Regions from separate parts of the Mesorhizobium sp. M0029 genome, predicted to be linked through region 2. Evidence: predicted binding sites of a transcription regulator. Region 2 holds the regulator's gene; the other holds the start of a gene.

Region 1 (4,081 bases), 240 kb from region 2:
ACCGGGCCGTCGCCCGCCGTCACCACGCCACTGGTGAGGCCGCTGCAGCGCAGTCCGTCGATGGTCTCGCGCTCGGTGGCATTGGCATCGACGCCGGCCAGCACCATGGCCTCGCGCCGGTTCATGAAGACCTGCGCGAGCTCCTTCAGCACCGGTATCAGCCGCACCACCTTGGCCGGCGAAATGGCAATGGCGAACACCGGCTTGCCGGCGGCGAGCCCCACCAGCCGCTCCAGCGCCGTTGATGGCAGATTGGCGTCGCAGAGCACCGCATCGGCCTCGGCGACCACCTCGCGCACCTTGGAGCGGCGGATCTGCTTGGGGAACGCCAAATCGTAGAGCGCCATATCGGCAAAGCCGGTGATCAGCTCGCCGTCGCGATCGATCAGCGCCGTGTAGCTCGGCGTCGTGCGGTCGAGGAAAACCGCCGACAGGTCGGCAATGCCGGAGTCGGCGATGGCGCGCGCAACCGTCTCGGCCGAGGCATCGCCGCCGCGCACCGACAAAAGCGAGGCCGAGACGCCGCGCCGCACCAGGCTGCGCAGCGCGTTGAAGACGCCGCCGCCGACATCCTCGCGCATCGTGCCGGGGTTGGACGCCGCGGGCACGTACGTGCCCGACACCTGGCCGCGGCGATCGATATGGGCGCCGCCCACCGCCAGTATCTTTGCTGATTTCACCATGCCGGCGATATGACCTTTGTTATTCGAGCCGCACAAGCGCTGCGCTGTGGGGCGGAGCTTCGCAGGAAAGCCGGCGATTCGGCCGATCGAAACAGCCGGCGCGTCTGGCCCAATGGTGGATACATCCGGAAACGAAACCATGAGACAAAAAAAGAACAAATCCGGATAAAGATTGCTTTTCACATATTTGATTCCTCTTGCCAAACGAGAACAAAAGTAGTACAAAATGGGCAGGGATTACGGATTGTCCGGCCTTCATTGACGACCAAGGGGTGATGTATCATGGCTCAGAATTCTTTGCGGCTTGTAGAGGACAAAGCGGTGGACAAATCAAAGGCTCTGGACGCGGCGCTGTCGCAAATCGAGCGCGCCTTCGGCAAGGGCTCGATCATGCGGCTTGGCGCCAATGAGCAGGTCGTCGAGATCGAAACCGTGCCGACCGGATCGCTGGGCCTCGACATCGCGCTTGGCGTCGGCGGCCTGCCGCGCGGCCGCATTGTCGAGATCTACGGGCCGGAAAGCTCGGGCAAGACGACACTGGCGCTGCACACAGTTGCCGAAGCCCAGAAGAAAGGCGGTATCTGCGCCTTCGTCGATGCCGAGCACGCACTCGATCCGGTCTATGCCCGCAAGCTCGGCGTCGATCTGGAAAACCTCTTGATCTCGCAGCCGGACACCGGCGAGCAGGCACTGGAAATCTGCGACACGCTGGTGCGTTCCGGCGCCATCGACGTGCTGGTCGTCGATTCGGTGGCGGCACTGACGCCGCGCGCCGAAATCGAAGGCGAGATGGGCGATTCGCTGCCCGGTCTCCAGGCTCGTCTGATGAGCCAGGCGCTGCGCAAGCTGACCGCCTCGATCTCGCGCTCCAACACCATGGTCATCTTCATCAACCAGATTCGCATGAAGATCGGCGTCATGTTCGGTTCGCCGGAAACCACGACCGGCGGCAACGCGCTGAAATTCTACGCTTCGGTGCGCCTCGACATCCGCCGCATCGGCTCGGTCAAGGACCGCGACGAGGTCGTCGGCAACCAGACCCGCGTCAAGGTGGTCAAGAACAAGCTGGCGCCGCCCTTCAAGGTGGTCGAGTTCGACATCATGTATGGCGAAGGCGTGTCCAAGACCGGCGAATTGGTGGACCTCGGCGTCAAGGCCGGCGTGGTCGAGAAGTCCGGTGCCTGGTTCTCCTACAATTCGCAGCGTCTCGGCCAAGGTCGCGAAAACGCCAAACTGTTCCTGCGCGACAATCCCGACACGGCGCGTGAGATCGAACTTGCGCTGCGGCAGAATGCCGGGCTGATCGCCGAGAAATTTCTTGAAAATGGCGGCCCCGAGCGCGGCGAAAGCGACGACGGCTTCGAGGAAGAATCCGGCGCCATGTAGGGCACGGCCAGAGTTCGGCCATAATCCAGTCTATTATCCGATGCTTAAGTAACCGAGTTCTTTAGTATTGCGTTTCAAACCGCCGGCCTTCGCGCCGGCGGTTTTCGTTTTTGGGCAGCGTGAAGCCGGCTTGGCAGTTGCCGGGATGGCCCAATTCCGTGTTTCTGGACAGGGTGGGGCGTGCCCGCTAAAAGGCCAAGTCAATCTTCTAAAAAGCAGAGACCAGTGTCCGCCGGCCGTGCCGGCGGTTTTCGCGAAAAGGCAGCAGTCATGAGTGGCGTGAACGAGATCCGGTCGACATTCCTCGACTATTTCCGCAAGGAGGGCCACGAGGTCGTGGCCTCGAGCCCGCTGGTGCCGCGCAACGACCCGACGCTGATGTTCACCAATGCCGGCATGGTGCAGTTCAAGAACGTCTTCACCGGCCTGGAGAAGCGGTCCTATTCGCGCGCCACCACTGCGCAGAAAAGCGTGCGCGCCGGCGGCAAGCACAACGACCTCGACAATGTCGGCTACACCGCGCGCCATCTGACCTTCTTCGAAATGCTCGGCAATTTCTCCTTCGGCGACTATTTCAAGGAGCGCGCCATCGAACTGGCCTGGAACCTGATCACCAAGGAGTTCGGGCTGAACAAGGACAAGCTGCTGGTCACCGTCTATCACACCGATGACGAGGCGGCCGGCTTCTGGAAGAAGATCGCCGGTTTCTCCGATGACCGCATCATCCGCATCCCGACCTCCGACAATTTCTGGGCTATGGGCGACACCGGACCGTGCGGGCCGTGCTCAGAAATCTTCATCGACCGTGGCGAGCACATCTGGGGCGGCCCTCCCGGCAGCCCGGAGGAGGACGGCGACCGCTTCCTTGAATTCTGGAACCTGGTGTTCATGCAATATGAGCAGGTCACCAAGGATGAGCGCATCGACCTGCCGCGGCCGTCGATCGACACCGGCATGGGCCTGGAGCGCATGGCCTCCATCCTGCAAGGGGTGGAGAGCGTCTTCGAGACCGACCTGTTCCGTCATCTGATCGATGCGGCCTCGTCAGCGCTCGGGCAGGGCCCGGACAAGGAGACGGTCGCCTCCTTCCGCGTCATTGCCGACCATCTGCGCTCGTCCTCCTTCCTGGTTGCCGACGGCGTGCTGCCGTCGAACGAAGGCCGCGGCTATGTGCTGCGCCGCATCATGCGCCGCGCCATGCGCCATGCGCAGTTGCTCGGCGCCAAGGAGCCGTTGATGTGGAAGCTGGTGCCGGCGCTAGTGCGTGAGATGGGCCAGGCCTATCCCGAACTGCTGCGCGGCGAACAGCTGATTACCGAGACGCTGAAGCTCGAGGAGACCAGGTTCCGCAAGACGCTGGTGCGCGGCCTCGGCCTGCTCTCGGAGGCGACGGATACGCTGCACGCCGGCGATATGCTGGATGGCGAGACGGCGTTCAAGCTCTATGACACGTACGGCTTCCCGCTCGATCTGACGCAGGACGCACTGCGCCAGCGCAACATCTCGGTCGACCTTGCCGGCTTCACCCATGCGATGGAGCAGCAGAAGGCCGAAGCGCGCAAGCATTGGGCTGGCTCCGGCGACGCGGCCACCGAGACCATCTGGTTTTCTGTACGCGAGAAGGCCGGCGCCACCGAATTCCTCGGCTACGAGACCGAACAGGCGGAAGGCCTCATCCAGGCCCTGGTCAAGGACGGCAAGACAGTCGATAGCGCCGGCAAGGGCGACGCGGTGGCGGTGGTCGTCAACCAGACGCCGTTCTATGGCGAGTCGGGCGGCCAGATGGGCGACACCGGCATCATCTCCGGCGAAGGTTTCTCGATCGAGGTTTCCGACACGCAGAAAAAGGCCGACGGCCTGTTCGTGCATCTGGGCAAGGTGACGAACGGCACGGTCAAGCCAGGTGCAGCCGTCGAGCTGAAGGTTGACCATGCGCGCCGCACCCGGCTGCGTGCCAACCATTCGGCAACGCATCTGATCCATGAGGCGCTGCGCGAGGTGCTGGGCACCCA
Region 2 (4,081 bases):
ATGGACAAACGCGCGCGGCGGAGCCTGCCGCCCAAACATGCCGGCGATCTTGAGTGGTCGCCCTTGAACTGTCAAACATTATATATAATTCACCCATTGAAAGGCTTTGATATATAATGATCCGCCGAGCGTTTATGTCTGATGGATCACGATGCTGGATGACGAGCAGACCTCGAAGACGGAAGCGGCCTATCGCCTGCTCAGGCGCGATATTCTTGCGACCCGGCTGGCGCCTGCCGCGCCGTTGAAGCTGAGCACGCTGCGCAACACCTACGGCATCGGCTGGACGCCGTTGCGCGAGGCGCTGTCGCGGCTGGAGGCGGAACGGCTTGTGACCGCCATCAGCAACCGCGGGTTTGCGGTCGCTCCCGTCTCTCGGGCGGAGCTCGAGGATTTGGCGCGTGCGCGGCTGGTGGTCGAACTGCCCCTGCTGGTGGAATCGATCGAGGAGGGCGACCGTGAGTGGGAAGACGCGGTCGTTGCCGCCCACTATCGTCTCTCACGGTGCGGGTCTGTTCTCGACGATCCATCGGATGATGCGGTCGACGCGTGGTACGAAAAACACGATGCCTTCCATGCGGCGCTGCTCAGTGCCGCGACATCCAGCTGGCTGCTGCGCTTCAATGCGACGATTTCCGACCAATTGCATCGCCATCACCGCTTTCTGGGTCTGGCCCCGACGCTGCGCGCCGCCGCCGGCCGCACGGATGGCCACCGGAAGGCCGTGGCGGCCCTGCGCGACGCCGTGGCGATCGAACACCATACCGCCCTGATGGAAGCGGCCCTCGATCGCGACGTCGAACGTGCGAAAACTCTGATGACCGCTCACATCGGCTACACGCTGCAGGTCTATGCCCAGAGTGAACCCGGCGCGGATGCTGCGCAGCCCCGTCCGAAAAGGAAGCGGCGATCGTAGCCGACGACGCAGGGCACTTTGTCTTCGTTTCACCCCGTTGCCGGCCAACGACTACGAGCGCCGCTCGCGGTGCCGAACGTCACGCTGAACAAAACGTCAACACATTCATTAAACTTTAAAAGGTTGCGGAACACAACTGGAACAGATAGTGTTTGTTCTGGGTTTGTTTTTTCTGATTCTGGTTTCAGAACCCCTGGGGGCCGCGATGCTGACGCGCAAACAACATGAGCTTCTGATGTTCATCCATGAACGCCTGAAGGAGAGCGGAATCCCGCCGTCCTTCGATGAGATGAAGGAAGCGCTTGACCTCGCCTCCAAGTCCGGCATCCACCGCCTGATCACGGCGCTTGAGGAGCGCGGTTTCATTCGCCGGCTGCCGAACCGGGCGCGCGCGCTGGAAGTGCTGCGGCTGCCCGACTCGATCGCACCAGGCCTCAATGCGGCGAGGAAGTTTTCGCCGAGCGTCATTCAGGGCAGTCTTGGTCAAACCGGCCAAGGGCAAGGCGGCCAAGGACAAGGCGCGATGGGCCAAGGCGGTATCGGCCGCCAGATCAAGCCGGGCTCGCCGTCGCGTTCGATGTCGGCCGGCAATGACGACGCCGTTTCGGCGGTGTCGATCCCGGTGATGGGACGCATTGCTGCCGGTGTGCCGATCGACGCCATCCAGCATCAGACCCATTCGATCTCGGTGCCGCCCGACATGATCATGGGCGGTGAACACTACGCGCTCGAGGTCAAGGGCGATTCGATGATCGAGGCCGGCATTTTCGATGGCGACACGGTCATCATCCGCAATGCCGACACAGCCAGCCCCGGCGAGATCGTGGTGGCGTTGGTCGACGATGAGGAAGCGACCCTGAAACGCTTCCGCCGCAAGGGCGCCTCGATCGCCCTGGAAGCCGCCAACCCGGCCTACGAGACCCGCATTTTTGGACCGGACAGGGTGAAGGTGCAGGGCAAGCTTGTCGGATTGATCCGGCGCTACTGAGCCGGCTTGGGTTTGTACTTTTCACGCTGGTTGTAAGGCGGCAGGCCGCGCGCTTCGCGGGAGAAGCGGCGTTGCTCGTGCCAGGGGCGATACGGCTTGTCGACGGCGAAGCGGATGGTTGGCGCTGCAGCTGCCGATTGCGGATCGAAGAAGACGGCGGCGCTGCCGTCGCGGGCCAGCTGTTTCTTCGTCACGACCAGCACCAGCGGGTCGCGGCACGGATTGTAGGCGGTGGCGTCATCGATGACGATCAGGCTCGCGAAGGCACAGGCCGGCCGCGCCGTCTTGCGGTCTTTCGCAAGCGCTACAATGGCTCCGGAAGGGTGCCGGGCGATACAGAGATCGCCGGTGCAATAGAAGGGCGAGCCGGGCGGCAGATCGAGCGGATCGAGATCGAACCGCGTATCTGTTGCCTCGAAAATCTCAGGTGGGATAATGGTTTCGGCCCGCAGCGCCCGTTTCCAATTGTCCGTGGTGAATTCGTTGGAGCGTTCGCGGTTGAGGGCGAGTTCGCCGCCACCGATCGGCATGGCCACCAGATGCGCATCCTCGGATATGAGCACGTCTGGCGTAAGCACCTGCGGCACCGTCAACAGGCCGGCCAGCGCGAAAGGCACGGCCGCCAACCTGAGCCAGGTGGTGGCCATGGTGGCGATGACGAGGGCGACCGCCACTAACAGCACCGAGCGGATGGAGATCAGCCCGACGGCGTCGACCGGCGAGCGCTCGGAAATCCAGGCCGATATAGCGATCATCGCCATCAGACCCTTGCCCATCACATAGAGGAACGGCCCGTCGGCGCCGAACGGCATCGCCAGTGCGCTGAGCACGGCAAAAGGCATGACGATCAACGAAACAATCGGCATCACGGCCAGATTGGCGATCAGGCTGAGCGGCGACACACGCTGAAAATGCCAGATGGCGAACAGCAAGGTTGCACTGCCGGCGATGATCGAGGTCATGGCGAGGCCGCCCATGGCCAGCGCGAATTTTCGCGACAGGAAGCCGACGAAGGAGCGCTTTGCCGGCGGCGTTCTCACCTTGTCGGCGCGGTAATCGGCCCAGCCGGCATAGGCGCCGACAAGGGCGGCGGTGGCAGCAAACGACATCTGGAAGCTGGGACCGACCACCTCGTGCGGCGACACCAGGATGACGGCAATGGCGGAGATCGCCAGATTGCGCATGGTGAGTGCGGCGCGATCAAACAGCACGGCGACAAGCATGACCGCCAGCATGATGAAGCTGCGCTCGGCGGCAACCACGACGCCTGAAATGACGAGATAGGCGGCGATGGAGACGAGTGCTGCCACTGCTGCATATTTCTTGACTGGGCGGCGCGAAGAGAAATCGGGAAACAGCGCAAAGGCGCCACGCAGCAACGCCATGATGGTGCCGGCAACCAGCGCCATGTGCAGGCCGGAGATGGAGATGATGTGGTAGATGCCGGTGCGCCGCATCGCTTCGTTGACCTCGTCCGGGATGCCGGCGCGCACCCCGACAATCAACGCCGCGGCAATCTCGCCTTCGGCGCCGCCGATTTTGCCCCTGATATGGTCGGCAATGTTTTCGCGCGCGTTCTCGATTGCCGAGGAGAGCCGCGCGGTCAGCGGCGGCGGTCCCTGCGTAGCAATGGTTTTCGGATTGCCGAGAAAGAAGCCGCTGCCGCCGATACCGGTGAAATAGCTGTCGAAGGAGAAATCGTAGCTCTCCGGCCGCACCGGACCGGTCGGCGGCAACAGCCTGGCATAGCCGGTGATCAGGGAGCCGGCGGTCATATCGGCGGGAACGGTCCGCGCCGAGAGCCTGACCCGCTCCGGGGCGTAGCGCAGCTCGGGGTAAGCGGTCGAAACCACATCGAGCGTCAGCCTGATGCGGCCGCTTTCCATCTGTTCGAGACTGACGACGCGGCCGGTCAGCCGTGTCTGAATCTCGGAGCCGAGCATCTGCGTTCCGGCGCGCCAAGTCTCGACTTTGGCGGCGACGACGCCGAGCGCGCACAGCATCGCGGCCATGCAGAACAGATGCGTCCTCGGCCGCGATCGCGTGGCGAGGGCGCAACATGTCGCCAGCACCACAATGGCGATTGGCTGCGCAAAGCCGGGCTCGCCGGCCAGCGAGAAATAAATGATGACGCCGGCCGCCAGGAAAACCGGCACCAGCAGGAAGGCGACGCCCCG

What was found. Region 2 encodes LexA, which represses DNA repair genes until DNA is damaged. Its sites were predicted from a motif close to TGTTCNNNNTGTGTTCNG; they were not measured.
Region 1: recA (recombinase RecA) is a predicted target of LexA. The motif match lies at 890-907, and genes of this name have one in related genera.

What each region holds. Positions count from the first base shown of each region.
Region 1 is NZ_JAMYVF010000002.1:300,172-304,252, reverse strand. It holds gene NKJ76_RS04710 (carbohydrate kinase family protein) at 1-683, opposite strand, end outside; gene recA (recombinase RecA) at 966-2,069, shown strand; gene alaS (alanine--tRNA ligase) at 2,340-4,081, shown strand, end outside.
Region 2 is NZ_JAMYVF010000002.1:64,839-68,919, forward strand. It holds gene NKJ76_RS03440 (GntR family transcriptional regulator) at 152-916, shown strand; gene lexA (transcriptional repressor LexA) at 1,122-1,904, shown strand; gene NKJ76_RS03450 (ComEC/Rec2 family competence protein) at 1,898-4,081, opposite strand, start outside.